Linked DNA regions of Methylosarcina fibrata AML-C10. The protein of the gene in region 2 interacts with the protein of the main gene of each other region in a pairwise test. Links are inferred from orthologs where the notes say so. Each region holds a gene or a part of one and is shown on either strand. Other genes may lie near its edges.

The links. Proteins that work in one complex are often made in the same cells at the same time.
Region 1: the proteins of purT (region 2) and ispA interact in binary tests that used the Escherichia coli proteins (3 or more experiments, as listed by UniProt). The link is inferred for Methylosarcina fibrata AML-C10 from one-to-one orthologs.

What each region holds. Positions count from the first base shown.
Region 1 is NZ_KB889965.1:1,586,232-1,593,356, reverse strand. The notes cover bases 2,790-5,583. They hold ispA ((2E,6E)-farnesyl diphosphate synthase), read right to left. Parts: upstream 4,738-5,583; coding sequence 3,841-4,737; downstream 2,790-3,840. Other genes in these bases: A3OW_RS0107595 (MFS transporter), read right to left, coding at 5,277-5,583; A3OW_RS0107600 (exodeoxyribonuclease VII small subunit), read right to left, coding at 4,730-4,963; dxs (1-deoxy-D-xylulose-5-phosphate synthase), read right to left, coding at 2,790-3,695. Also shown: A3OW_RS0107625 (ABC transporter substrate-binding protein), read left to right, coding at 1-43; A3OW_RS0107620 (MlaA family lipoprotein), read left to right, coding at 55-1,197; A3OW_RS0107615 (adenine phosphoribosyltransferase), read right to left, coding at 1,230-1,745; more of dxs, read right to left, coding at 1,833-2,789; more of A3OW_RS0107595, read right to left, coding at 5,584-6,962; A3OW_RS0107590 (DUF599 domain-containing protein), read right to left, coding at 7,045-7,125.
Region 2 is NZ_KB889965.1:3,033,071-3,040,400, reverse strand. Bases 48-3,046 are described here. They hold purT (formate-dependent phosphoribosylglycinamide formyltransferase), read left to right. Parts: upstream 48-945; coding sequence 946-2,148; downstream 2,149-3,046. Other genes in these bases: A3OW_RS0114310 (lytic transglycosylase domain-containing protein), read left to right, coding at 2,157-2,774; A3OW_RS0114320 (MutS-related protein), read left to right, coding at 48-949. Also shown: more of A3OW_RS0114320, read left to right, coding at 1-47; A3OW_RS0114300 (ornithine cyclodeaminase), read left to right, coding at 3,167-4,177; glycolate oxidase subunit GlcE, read left to right, coding at 4,231-5,304; glycolate oxidase subunit GlcF, read left to right, coding at 5,304-6,503; A3OW_RS0114285 (PA3496 family putative envelope integrity protein), read left to right, coding at 6,807-7,061. UniProt on the Escherichia coli protein: Involved in the de novo purine biosynthesis. Catalyzes the transfer of formate to 5-phospho-ribosyl-glycinamide (GAR), producing 5-phospho-ribosyl-N-formylglycinamide (FGAR). Formate is provided by PurU via hydrolysis of 10-formyl-tetrahydrofolate.

The sequences.
Region 1 (7,125 bases), 1.4 Mb from region 2 along the record:
TAAAAAGATTAACGAAAAAATCGACAATTATTCCAAACAATAGGTTTTACAGTAATGAGCACACCATTCAGCGGCTTGCGCTCCGCTAGAAGACATTCCTTTTTTCCGGCTTTCGTGATCAGTGCGAGCATGGCTTTGGCCGGATGTGCCACGAGCGGCGGCGAAAAGGAAGCGGAAAAGACGGCGGACACCGCAGCGGCCAAGGCTGATCCTTATGAAAACTTCAACAGGAAAGTATTTTATTTTAACGATAAAGTCGATAACTACGTTGCCGAGCCCATTTCCGATGCCTACAAATGGGTAACGCCCCAGTTTGTGCAGACAGGGATATTCAATTTCTTCAATAATCTGAAAAACATCAACGTCGTGCTCAACGACATGCTGCAGGCCAAATTCTCCCAGAGCGCCCAGGACAGCGGACGCTTCTTAATGAATACCACGGTGGGCCTGGGCGGTTTGTTCGACGTGGCCAAACACGTCGGCTGGGAGCAAAACGAGGAAGACTTCGAGCAGACTCTGGCGGTATGGGGCGTGCCTCAAGGCTCGTATCTGGTGTTGCCTTTCATTGGCCCGACGACTACCCGGGGCATTCCCGGCTCCGTCTTCGATACGGCGGCGAACCCGGCCACTTACGTCGGTTTGCCGGTGCAACTGGTCTCCATGCTGAATTCCAGAGCCAGCGCCGAAGGGGCATTGAAATTTATCGATGAAGCGGCGCTGGATCCTTATGTGTTCACGCGGGAATCGTTTTTGCAATGGCGCAGCAGTCTTGCGTCCGACGGCAAGGCTGAATCTTCGTCCGATCTGTCCGAATTCGAAGACGAGTTGAGCGAAGGCGATGCCGCCGGAGACGAATCCGCCGCCAGGAGGAAAGAGGTCGCCCCGAAACCTACGGCCGTTTCTGACGGCGCCGGAAAGACGCCTGTAACTGAGTCCTCTTCTACAGAAAAAGCAACGACGGCAGACGAAGCGGCTGTGGCCGGTGTTCCGGTCCAGGCTGCCCCCGCCGAACAATCGGCCAGTGCTGCCGACGCGCCTCATTTTTCAAAAGTTTCCAATTCGTCCGGTAGCATGAGCCCGTCGTTCGAAGAAGCTTCGAAATCCTTCGCCGAAGCCAGCGAGAAGCTGGAGAAGTTGAAGGTGCAAAAAGAAACTCAAGAAACCAAAAAGAGCAGGAAATACAGCCGGAAAAATTAATCTCTTCCGAAAAAAAGTTTCGGTCCCTGCTCTTAAAAATGGAGCAGGGAATGGATTTCGTATCCTTCAAGTCTGCTGCGGCCCTGTAAAAAATCCAGTTCCACGACAAACGCACAGGCCGCCACCTTTGCCCCCAGTTTCTCGATCAACTCGCAACTGGCTCTTGCCGTTCCTCCGGTAGCCAGCAGGTCATCGATCAAGAGCACGCGGTCCCCATCTTCAAAAGCATCGATATGGGCTTCCAGTGAAGCCGAACCGTATTCCAGATCGTACGATACGCTTTGAACGTCATAAGGCAATTTCCCGGGTTTCCTGAGAGGGATAAACGGAAGTCCCAATTCCCAGGCCACCAGGGACCCGAAAATGAATCCCCGCGCTTCCATGCCTGCTACGGCCGTGATGGAGCTTCCCAGAAAAGGCTGCATTAACTGATGTACTGCCAGTTTCAAGGTGGCCGGATCCTTGACCAGCGGCGTAATATCCTTGAACATGATGCCGGGTATCGGAAAATCCGGAATATCGCGGATTTTGCTTTTCAGACGTTCCAGAGTTTTCTCTTGTAAAGGGGAAAGTGCGTTTATCATCTGCTTCTGATGGTTTATAAGAAACGAAAGCTCCGGTTAAAGCAAGCCGATTCAAGCGCAAAACGCGGCGATGCGGTCGGTGATGCTTTGGGCGTCGAGGCCGCAGAGGGCGAGGAGCTCTTCGCGGGTGCCTTGTTCGACAAAATGGTCCGGGAGCCCGAGGTTGAGCACCGGCATCAGCACCTTCCGCGCTTGCAGCAGCGTGTTGACCGCGCTGCCGGCGCCGCCGGCCAGGACGTTCTCTTCCACCGTCACCAGCACGTCGTGGCTTTTCGCCAGCTCCAGGATCAACGCCTCGTCGAGCGGCTTGACGAAGCGCATGTTGACCACCGTGGCGCCGAGGCTCTGCCCCGCCTGCACCGCCGGCGCGACCATGCTGCCCCAGGCGAGCACGGCGATGCGGCTGCCTTGCCGGCGCACCTCGGCCTGGCCGATCGGCAAGGGCGTCAACCCCGGCTCGACCGCCACCCCCGGTCCCTTGCCGCGCGGATAGCGCACCGACGCCGGCCCTTCGTAAAGAAAGCCGGTGGTCAGCATCCGCCGGCATTCGTTCTCGTCGGCCGGGGCCATGACCAGCAGGTTGGGAACGCAGCTCAGATAGCTGAAATCGAAACTGCCGGCATGGGTCGGCCCGTCCGGTCCGACCAGACCGGCGCGGTCGAGCGCGAACAGGACGTCCAGATTCTGCAAGGCGACGTCGTGAATCAATTGATCGTACGCCCGCTGCAAAAAGGTCGAGTAAATCGCCACCACCGGTTTGGCGCCCTGGCAGGCCTGGCCCGCGGCCAGCGTCACCGCGTGCTGTTCGGCGATGGCGACGTCGAAATAACGCTTCGGATAGCGCTCGGAAAAGGCCACCAGACCCGAGCCTTCGCGCATCGCCGGGGTGATGCCGAGCAGCCGGGGGTCCTGCTCGGCCATGTCGCAGAGCCAGCGGCCGAACACCTCGGTGTAGGTCGGATGCGGCGACGGCGCCGCTTTCGGCAGGCAGTCCCGGCTCGGGTCGAACGCCGGCACCCCGTGATAGGCCAGAGGATCCTTTTCCGCCGGCGGATAGCCTTTGCCTTTCTGGGTGACGACGTGCAGGAAGCGCGGGCCGGACATCGCTTTCAGATTCTCCAGCGTCGGCACCAGGGCGTCCAGGTCGTGGCCGTCGATCGGGCCGATGTAATTGAAGCCGAGCTCCTCGAACAAAGTGCCGGGCACGATCATGCCCTTCATGTGCTCCTCGGTGCGCCGGGCCAGTTCCCAGACGCTGGGCATGCGGCTTAGGACCTTCTTGCTTTCCTCCCAGGCCGAGACGTACAGGCGGCTGGACAGGATCTTGGCCAGATAGTTGTTCATCGCGCCGACGTTGGGCGAGATCGACATGTCGTTGTCGTTCAGGATCACCAGGAGATTGGCGTCGATGGAACCGGCGTGGTTCATCGCTTCATACGCCATGCCGCCGGTGATGCTGCCGTCGCCGATGATCGCCACCATCTGCCGCTGTTCGCCTTTGAGCTCGGCGGCAATCGCCATGCCCAACGCGGCGCTGATCGAGGTGCTGGAATGGCCGACGCCGAAGGCGTCGTATTCGCTCTCACTGCGGCAGGGGAAGGCGGCGACGCCGCCGCGGGTGCGGATCGTGGTCATCCGTTCCTTGCGGCCGGTGAGGATCTTGTGCGGATAGGCCTGATGGCCGACGTCCCAGACCAACTGATCCTGGGGCGTATCGAACACGTAGTGCAGGGCCACGGTCAATTCCACGGTACCGAGACCGGCCGAGAAATGGCCGCCGGAAACGCTCACGGTCTGCGTCAGGTACTCGCGCAGCTCCTTCGCCAGCGGCTTGAGCTGCTCCTTGCCGAGACGGCGCAGATCGGCAGGGTAATGGAGGGTGTCTAATAGCGGATAACGGCCTGATTGGGTCATGGGTAGTTCGAGTCCTTGAGTCAGCTCGGCAAGTCTAGGGGCAGGGTGGCGTGATGCCATTCTTTGGCGATGCGGATGCGGTACGCTAAAGCCTTAACAAAACGAGCGATTATCAGATTAAATGTCCTAGTAATCAAGTGGGGATTTAATGGTCGCGTTGAATGATATAAAGGGACAGATCACGCAGAAGATCGGCTTCTTTGCCGAAGATGTCCAGACTCTCGATGGCTTTTTCATGTAAATCAAGCGCTTTTTGCTTGGCGCCCGCCATCCCCAGCAAGGCCGGGTAGGTGGGTTTGTCGTTGAACTTGTCCTTTCCCTGGGTCTTCCCGAGGGTCGCGGTATCGCTTTCCTCGTCCAGAATATCGTCTTTGACCTGAAAGGACAAGCCGATGCATTTGGCATACTGGTCCAGTTTTTTGGCGGCCGAGGGATCGATGCCCTCTTTGGCGAAGGTGGCCAGATTGACGCTCGCACGTATCAAGGCGCCGGTTTTATGAATATGCATGTTTTCCAGTTCGGGCAACGTGATTTTCGTTCCGACCGACTCGAGATCGATCGCTTGTCCGCCCACCATGCCCTGCGAGCCGCTGGCCTTGGCTAAGGCGGTAATCATTTTTAACCGGTTTTCCATGCTGGCCGTAATGGTAGGGTCATGCGCCAGAGTTTCGAAAGCCAAAGCCTGCAGGGCATCGCCGGTCAGGATGGCGGTCGCTTCATCGAAGGCGACGTGACAGGTCGGCTTGCCGCGTCTCAAGTCATCGTCATCCATGGCCGGAAGATCGTCGTGGATGAGCGAATAGACATGAATGAATTCGACTGCGCAAGCCGGGCCGTCCAATACCTCCGGTTCTATTCCCAGCGTTTTGCCGGTGCAATAGGTCAGCATCGGACGCATCCGCTTGCCGCCGTCCAGCACGCAATAGCGCATCGCCTTGTGCAGCTTCTGCGGCAAAATCTGTTCACCCGGCAAGCGGGCTTCCAGGGCCCGTTCGACGCGGTTTTGGCAAAAACTAAGGTATTCTTTTAACGCATTACTCATCAGTAAAAGGCTCCAGGGATTGACTGCCGTTTTTTTCCAGAAGAATCTGAACTTTCTGTTCCGCCTCCTGCAAGGCCTGCCGGCAGGTTCGGGTCAGGTAGACCCCTCGTTCAAAAGACTTCAACGACTCTTCCAGAGTTATGTCTCCTTGTTCAAGTTGACTGACCAACTGCTCGAGCTCGGCGAGGGATTCTTCGAATGGAGTTGAGCTTTTCTTCTTCGGCATGGGGTAAAACAGCGGTTGATTTATGATTGATTAAATCCGGCATTATATATGATTTTATCCGGCAAGTGCGCTGCAAGTCATTGCTTCGCAGGACAATCCACGGAATGACGCATGACAAGTACTCGGTACGATGACTCTGGCGGGCCGGATGCGCTTTACTTATCCGGCCTATTTGACGGCATTGAGGGCAGTATCGGAACCCGGTTCTGCCCTGTAATCCGTCCGGAAGGCTTTGCCGGAATGGCGACCGTCAAGGCACGGGGCGGACTTTCTGTAAGTTACCGCCCGGCGATGCTTATCCGGGAAGGATCCGTCAGGGTTTGCTTTCGCTGAGCAGGGTCCGTTTCGCGATGACGATGGCCAGCATCGGCATGGCGAAGCCCAGGACCATGACCGCGAAAAACAGGCCGCCCAACTGGCTGTAATCGGCCGGTACGGCGATCGCCCCGGTCACGGCATCCCTGACTTCGCGGGTAACCACAAACCATTGGTTCAGCAGTTTGGTCAACAATTGGGAGAGGGACAGGGCCAGATTGACGAACGCCGCCATCACCGCGAAAAAGGTTGCCTTGAGTTGCCGGGGAGCCGAATTGGCGATCCAGGCCAGCATCGGAATCATGGCAACCTGGCCTAAAGGCGATTCCAGCGCGGTATCGACCAGCACAATGAAACGGGCGTCGATGAAACCGGCGACGTGAGTTTGCGCCCACTGGTGAAATCCGTAATACAAAGCGATTTCGGGCAAATTGAGGACGGTGAAGATCACGGTCAGTATCGCGACGATCTCGGTGATCGAGCGTTCGGCCATGAAACGCCGAAATACAAACATGCCGAACAGGGTCAATCCGCTGGAAATCAGCGACAGCTTCGACAGAAACTGCTGATCGAAACCGAGGGCATCGATCATCCACCAAGTGGAGCCGGCTCCGGTCGACGGAATGGCGCGGAAGACGAAAATGACCAGAGCAATGCCGAATAATTGCTTTCTGAGAGACACGGTCAGCTCTTCGGTCAAACGCCACATCAGAAAGACGACGATCGATAGAGACCCCAGAAAGACCAGTTCTTCGTTGTAGGGAATTTTGGCCAGCCCCATGATTAGCGCAAACAGAGTAAAGCTCAAACTGCCGCCGAGGATCCACCAGTTGACGGCGGGTAGTTCGGTCGATGGGCGATCCAGCAGGCGTTCGATGTCCGCCGTTTCGTAACCCTGGGCGGCGAGCCGCCATTCCGCGCTTGATCGAAGATAAGACGCCAGGAGCACGCCGCCGACGGAAATGACCGGAATCAGCAAGGCCCAGCGGTAAATTTGCACGTAAACGGCCGCCTGCCGGGCAGCGTCCATCGTCTCCACCCCTCTGAACAGATAAACGTTGGCCGCGGCGACGAGCAGGGTGCCGCCGATAATAGCGACTCGTCCCAGCGTCTGCATGGTGGTATGCGCCAACTGAATTTGCCCCTCCGGCAAAGGCCGCCCCTGTTCGTCGACCCGTACGACCGCTTCCACGGTCATGGCATCGGCCACGGTGTCCTGGATGACGTAGCCGATCGGAGCCAGCAGCGTCGCCACCACATACCAGGTTTCGGCGGACAGCCAGCCGGTCATGGAGTCCGGGTCGACCAAAAGATTCAACATGATCAGCAGGCTTGCCGCAATCAGGCCCGCGCCCAGATAGATCATCCTGGCCTTGTGCCGCCAGAACAGGTCCACGAGATGGCCGATCGGCATCTTCATGGCCCAGGGCAGCATCGCCCAGAAAGTCAAAGCGGCTAGAAATTCGGCGGAGAGTCCGAGATAGTCCTTCACGAAAAAAGTGCCGACGATGCCGGTCAAACCGGAAATGCCGGCGGCCAGATAGACCATCAGTGGCGGCACGTAACTCAAGCGCATCTGCCGGGCCAGATCGTAAACGTTTTGGTCGAGCCAGTGCTGCAACTTATGCGCAATATCGGCCGGCCGGTCTGTTTGGCAACGGGATGGAGATTCGGGTTTCGGCATGACAATCCTTATGAGCTTGGGTTGACAAGGTTAAATGATTTTTTCGGCCAAAATCTGTTTTTGGGTGGCGGGAGTGCGCTTGCTACGTTTCACTTTCAGGAGAGGGCGCCCGATCGAGTGAATAAAGCGATACAATCAATATCAGCGTTGCTAAAACCAGCAC
Region 2 (7,330 bases):
CCGGCTATTCAAGCCGCTCATTTTTATTCTGCTGGCGGTCATTCTGGCTTTGTTGCCGATGGCCATGAACATCACGACGCCGGCTCAAATCATTTTCTTCGCGCCGTTGTTGCTGGTGTATTTTCCGATCGTCGGCGGCTACGACCGGGACAACTGCATTATTCCGTTAAGAAATCTGTTCAAAAATTCCGAAGCGGTGGGCGAAGCGCTGGACGCCCTCGGTGAAATCGATGAGTTGCTGTCTTTTGTGACGTTTGCCGAGGATTTTGGCAGCGACATGGTCCTGCCCGAACTGGTGGACGCACCTCATCACCGCATCAAGCTGGTCGACGCCAAGAATCCGGTGCTGGGCAAAGCCAATCCCAATTACGTCGGCAACGACTTCGTGCTCGAAGACGACAAGCTGGTGCTGGTTACCGGACCCAACAGCGGCGGCAAGACGGCTTTCTGCAAGACCATCACCCAGATTCAGGTGCTGGCCCAGATAGGTTGTTTCGTGCCGGCGAAATCCGCCAGTCTGACCGTGGCCGACCGGATTTTTTATCAGGCGCCCGAAATCAGCCATCTGGTCGACGGCGAAGGGCGCTTCGGCACCGAATTAAAACGAACCAAGGACATTTTTCTGGCGACGACGGCGAAAAGCCTCGTGGTTCTGGACGAGTTATCGGAAGGAACGACCTTCGAAGAAAAAATGGAATCGTCCGCTACCGTGCTGAACGGCTTTTACCGTAAAGGCAATAGCACCGTGCTGATTACCCACAATCATCAGTTGGTCGATCATTTCGTCGCCGAGGGCATCGGCATTCCGAAGCAGGTCGAATTTGCCCACGAGGCGCCGACTTATCGATTGATTCCCGGCATTTCGAGGGTCAGTCATGCCGACCGCGTGGCGAAAAAGATCGGTTTTTCCAAAGAAGACATCGACAACTATTTATCCGGTTCAAAATGAAAATAGGCACGGCATTATCCAATGGTTCCACCAAGGCTCTGTTGCTCGGCAGCGGCGAACTCGGCAAGGAACTGGTCATTTCGCTGCAACGCTACGGCATTGAAGTGATCGCCGTCGACCGCTATGCCGATGCCCCGGCTCAGCAGGTTGCTCATCGCAGCCACGTGATCGACATGACCGACGGCGAAGCGGTAAAAAAACTGATTGCCCTGGAGCAGCCCGACTTCATCATTCCCGAAATTGAAGCGATCGCGACGGAGGCCCTGACCGAGATAGAAAACGAGGGCGGTTGCACCGTCGTTCCGAACGCCAGAGCGATCCAATTGACCATGAACAGGGAAGGCATCCGGACGCTGGTGGCGGAAAAACTGAAACTTCCGACGTCGGCTTATGCTTTTGCCGGGAGCTTTGAAGAATTAGAGCTGGCGGTCGGAAAAAATATCGGCTATCCTTGCTTTGTTAAGCCGACGATGTCGTCTTCCGGCAAAGGTCAGTCGCGGGTAAAAAGTCCTGAACAGCTTAAAGCCGCGTGGGATTACGCCAGATCCAGCGGACGCGTCGATACCGGCAAGGTGATCATTGAGGCCAGCATCGATTTCGATTTCGAAATTACCTTGCTGACGGTGCGGGCGCTGAACGAACAAGGCGCCGTCCGGACCTATTTTTGCGAGCCTATCGGGCACGTTCAGGAGCAGGGCGATTACCGGGAAAGCTGGCAACCCCAAGCGATGAGCCCGGCCGCGATTGAATCGGCGCGGGAAATCGCCGAAAAAGTCACCGACGAAATCGGCGGATTGGGTGTATTTGGCGTAGAATTGTTCGTAAAGGGAGAAAAAGTGTGGTTTAGTGAAGTAAGTCCCAGACCACACGATACAGGTATGGTTACAATGGTAACTCAGAAACAAAATGAATTCGAGCTGCACGCCAGGGCCATTTTGGGGTTGCCGGTAGATACCTCTCTGATCAGAGAGGGTGCGAGTGCAGTTATTCTCGGAAAATTCAACGGCCGCGATCTTGTTTACGAAGGTCTGGCCGACGCATTGGCCGTACCGGACAGTGAAGTCCGAATATTCGCCAAGCCTGAGTCGTTTGTCAACAGGCGCATGGGAGTGGCTTTAGCAAATGCCAAGAGTATTGAAGAAGCTAGAAAAAGAGCTGTTAAAGCTGCAAGTTTAGTAGTGATCAATCCTGCTGGATAGGGGGAATAATGAGAATAACATTAATTTTATTGGCCTTTTTCATCTCGAAAGGGGTTCTGGCCGATATCTATCGTTATACCGATGGCAATGGCCAGACCCATTATACTAATGTTAAGCCTCTTCAGAGCGGCTATAAGCGTGTCCTGGAGTCGGCGCTGCCGCATTATTATTCGTCGCGTTATTACCGCACCGGAACTTTTTCGGGCAAACCTTCCATAATGTCCCGGCTGCGCAATAAAAGCAAGTTTGCCGACCTGATCAATCAGGCGGCGTACAAACACCGGGTTGACCCGCGGTTGGTGCATGCGGTGATTCAAACCGAATCCGCCTACAATGCCCATGCCGTTTCCTCGGCGGGCGCCGTGGGCCTGATGCAGCTTATGCCGGACACCGCGAAACGTTACGGAGTGACCAATCTGACCGATCCCGATCAAAATATCGAGGGCGGCACCCGTTATCTGAAAGACTTGATCGAAATGTTCACGCCGAACCTGGAGCTGGCCGTGGCCGCCTACAATGCCGGCGAAAATGCGGTGATCAAATACAACTACAGCATACCGCCTTATCCTGAGACACAGAATTATGTCAAACAGGTGCTGTCGTTGTATGACAAAATGTCCTTGTAATCTTATCGGCGCTGTATCTCTTGCTGAGCCGAACGGGTGGAGACAGAAGACGTCTCGCCATAGGCTTCTGTTGTTGACCTAGTTGATCATAGAACGCATCGATTTTGAAGAGGTTCATCCTTCGGAGAGAATCTCTTCGAAATTTCCTACCTAATCCGATGGCCTCTCTAAAGGCTCCTCATTTCGGTTTTTTCCGGAATTCATTATCTTGCCTGAAAAAATCTTTCCCGTACGAATTATTGTTTCCGTTAATGCCCCGGTTTTTCGGCCATTTCTTCTTGATTTTTAAAAGAACCAGGATCTCTTCCTTCCGATTTAATTTGACCCGCTTCAAATAAGCGATACACTGGATTTCATCGTCGAATGGAATCCGTAAGAGCCGGTGTTGTTTTATGAAATTGCTTACCGTGACCGATATCCGTGAGCTGGTACATATTATTGGCCTGGAAAAATTTTTCGATCGCATCGTCCTGGCTCTGGAAGAGGATTTCGGTCGATGGCACGAATTTAATCTATCGCCGCGCCATGCGACTCACTATCCTCACGGCGTTATCGAATTGATGCCCTGTTCCGATAATAGCCTGTATGCCTTCAAATACGTCAACGGCCATCCGGGCAATACTCTGAAAGACAAGCTCAGCGTGATCGCTGTCGGTCAATTAAGCGAGGTCGAGGCCGGCTATCCTTTGATGATCTGCGATATGACTTTGTTAACCGCATTCAGAACGGCGGCAACGGGAGTATTAGCTGCCCGCTATCTTGCCCGCCATGACGCGGCTTCGTTGGCGATCATCGGTACCGGAGCGCAGGCGGAATTCCAGGCGATAGGTTTTTCCCGCTTTTTCGGGCTGAACAGCATCCGGTTTTACGATTGCGATAGCCGCGCCATGGCAAAATTTTCCGCCAATCTGAAACGGCAAAGATGGGCTTTGATGCCCTGCCGAAGCATTATCGAGGCCGTCTCTCGTGCGGACATCGTCATCACCGCCACCGCCGCCAAGAAGCGGCAATCCTTGTTTGAGATCGGCGACATCGCTGCGGGTACTCACATCCATGCCATGGGCGGAGACTGTCCGGGCAAGACCGAATTTTCCGAAAACTTGCTGCGGCAGGTCAAACTGGTGGTCGAATACATGCCGCAAAGCCTGCAGGAAGGCGAAGCGCAACAGGTCGGCCCCGGCCAGGTCCATGCGGAATTATGGGAGCTGATAGCCGGGAAAAAAGCCGGGCGAGAGAATGCTGAGGAGATTACTTTATTTGACTCGGTCGGCTTTGCCCTGGAAGATTATTCGATTCTTCGGGTCGTTTACGAACTGGCGAGTGTTTACCGGCTGGGCACGGAACTGTCTATGCTCCCCGAACCCGAAGATCCGAAAAATCTGTTCGGTTTGCTGGATTTCTAGAAGAGGCCTTCACAACTTACTTTCGCTACCGGATCAATAACGCGCATCAAGGCATGACCAACCCAATTGCAAACGATCGAACGGACAGGCTGCGGCAAGCCGTGGCCGATGCCCTGGCTGAAAAGACGCCGTTGACGATAACCGGCGGTGGGAGCAAGGTTTTTTACGGGCGGGAAACGACCGGAAAGGTCCTGAGCGTCGAACAGCATCGAGGCATTGTCAATTATTATCCGTCGGAACTGGTCGTCACCGCGCGCGCCGGCACGTTATTGTCCGATTTGCAAAGCGAATTGGCACAAGCGGGGCAGATGCTTGCGTTTGAGCCGCCTTCCTTCAACGCCGGGGCGACCCTGGGCGGAACCGTAGCCTGCGGTTTTTCCGGACCGCGAAGGCCCTTTACCGGCTCGGTGCGGGATTTCGTCCTGGGCTGCAGGATCATCAACGGCAAAGCCGAAGTGCTCTCGTTCGGCGGGGAAGTGATCAAAAACGTGGCCGGTTACGATGTTTCCAGATTAATGGCCGGGGCGCTGGGTACCTTGGGCGTATTGCTGGAGATTTCGTTAAAGGTATTGCCCTTGCCGGAGGCGGAATTGACCTGTTGCTTCGAGCTCGATGCCGAAAAAGCTTTCGACAGAATGACGAAGTTGGCGAACAAAGCATTGTCGATTTCCGGGTTGAGTTACGACGGAGGCAGGCTCTACGTCAGGTTTTCTGGCGCCGAAAAGGCGGTCAGGGCGGCAGCGGCTCAAACCGGAGGCGATGCGGTGACCGCCGAACCGGACTATTGGCGGCAGTTGAACGAGCAGCGGCATGAATTTTTTCAAACCGGTCAAAACCTTTGGAGGCTGTGCCTCCCCTCGGCAACGCCTCCGCTGGCTCTTGAGGGCCACTGGTATTACGACTGGGGCGGCGGATTAAGATGGTTGAAATCCGAAGAGCCGGCGGCGCGAATCTTTGCTCTTGCGGCCCAAGCTCAGGGTCATGCCGTACTTTTCAAAGGTCAGGATCGAACAGGCGATGTTTTTCAGCCTCTGACAGGCAAGTTGCAAGAGATTAACGCTCATCTCAAGAAGGCGTTCGATCCCGCCGGCCTGTTCAATCCCGGAAGAATGTACAGGGAGTGGTAATGCAAACCAGACTGACCGACTTGATCGGTGAATCACGGCAGAAAGACGAAGTGGAAGCCATCTTGCGCTCCTGCGTGCACTGCGGTTTTTGTAATGCGGTCTGCCCGACTTATCAACTGACGGGCGATGAGCGCGATGGCCCGCGCGGCAGAATCTATCTGATGAAACAGGCGCTGGAAGGCCGGCCCGCTACCCGGTTGACTCAGCGGCATCTCGACCGCTGCCTGACCTGTTTGTCCTGCGAAACGGCATGTCCTTCCGGAGTCCGGTATGGACAATTGCTTGAGGCCGGACGGGCGGTGGTGGACAGGGAAGCCGGGCGTTCCTTCCATGATGCGCTCAGGCGGCGCCTGATCGTTCGAATGTTTTCCTACCGGCGCCGTTTTGAGGCGTTGCTGAATCTGGCAAGAAAGACAAGGCTTCTTTTACCCGAGTCCCTGCGGAGCAAAATTCCGCCGAAACCAGCCGTGGCGGCTTGGCCCGAGCCTCGGCATGGCCGAAAAATGCTGATTCTTCCGGGCTGTGTGCAGCAGCCTCTGGCTCCGGCCATTGATGTGGCTGCCGCGAGGGTTCTGGATCAATTGGGCGTGACATTGACACCGGTGTCTGCGGGAGGATGCTGCGGCGCATTAGCCTGTCACTTGTCCGAGCCCGGTCTGGCTCTGGCTTTCGCGCGTCAAAATATCGATGCCTGCCGGCCTTATCTGGAGCAGGGCGCCGAAGCCATCGTCATGACCGCGTCCGCCTGCGGCGTTATGGCCAAAGATTATGGCCGGTTATTGCGGCACGATCCGGTTTATGCCGAGGAAGCCGCCCGGTTCTCGGCGGCGGTCAAAGACGTCGGCGAAGTGTTGGCTTCGGAAGATTTGAGCAAATTAAAAAAAACGCGAAAGAAGATCGCGTTTCATTCCCCTTGCACTCTCCAGCACGGGCAAAAACTGATCGGCGTGGTGGAGGGCTTGCTGGAACAGGTCGGTTATCAGCTCACCGTGGTGGCCGATCCGCACCTTTGCTGCGGATCGGCCGGAGCGTATTCCTTATTACAGCCGGAGATATCGAAGCAATTGCTGACTAATAAACTGAAGACGCTGGAGGCGGGACGGCCCGACCTGATTGCGACGGCCAATATCGGCTGTTTAAGTTACTTGCAATCGGTCCGCCCAGGAAAAATAGTGCACTGGGTTGAATTATTGAGTTAGCTCGAGGCTCTAATTGCTCGACAATTTAACGAAGATTTAAGAACTGAGCTGATCACAAATGCTATTCTATTCCTGAGCAAGGTTATGGATTTTAAGGCAGGAGGCACAGGTCTCCGTCCGTTCCCGTCGAAACAATTGCAATCCTCTTTCTAATGAATCGAGCGATTGGAAGAGCAAAAAACCATTGACCGCCGCCGGCAACCGGAACCGATCCGAACAATTAAATGAGGGTAATTTAATAATTTTCTTTACAAGTTTGTGACTGATAATTATAAAGCACTTATTTTTTAGGTTGATTTTACTATGACTAAAGAAGCATCTCCATCCGTACCGAATAATCCTTCTGTTGAACCCGAAGTTGACAAAGCCAAGCACGAAAGCGACATCGACATCGAAGATTTCGATTTGAATCTGATCGATGAGTACACCGCTTTTCCTGCCGAGAACGAGGAAGCGGTAAAAAAAATGGCGGCTCGCCGGAAAATAGAAATGTATTGGGAGAAGAAACGCTTAAAAGAGCAGCTTGGGGACTTTGAAGATTTTGATTTCGATTTTTGAGCGGTTTGAGCTTGGGCTCCGCCAAGCCTTTTATCCGAAAGTTGCGCCTCGCCGATGACTGTCGCTGCGGATCGCTCGGTAAATGTCCGATATCGATGCGATTTTTCCAATATTTAATGGAAGGCTGGAGTCGAGTCTGTCCGGTTCCGTTGATTCATCCGTCAACCAGGAAGGAATATTTCCGGGCAGGAACTTGATCCATTACCTTCCAGAAAAGACGTTAAACCTCCATTTTATCCATCTCGGTAAAACCTCATACTGTCTGCACA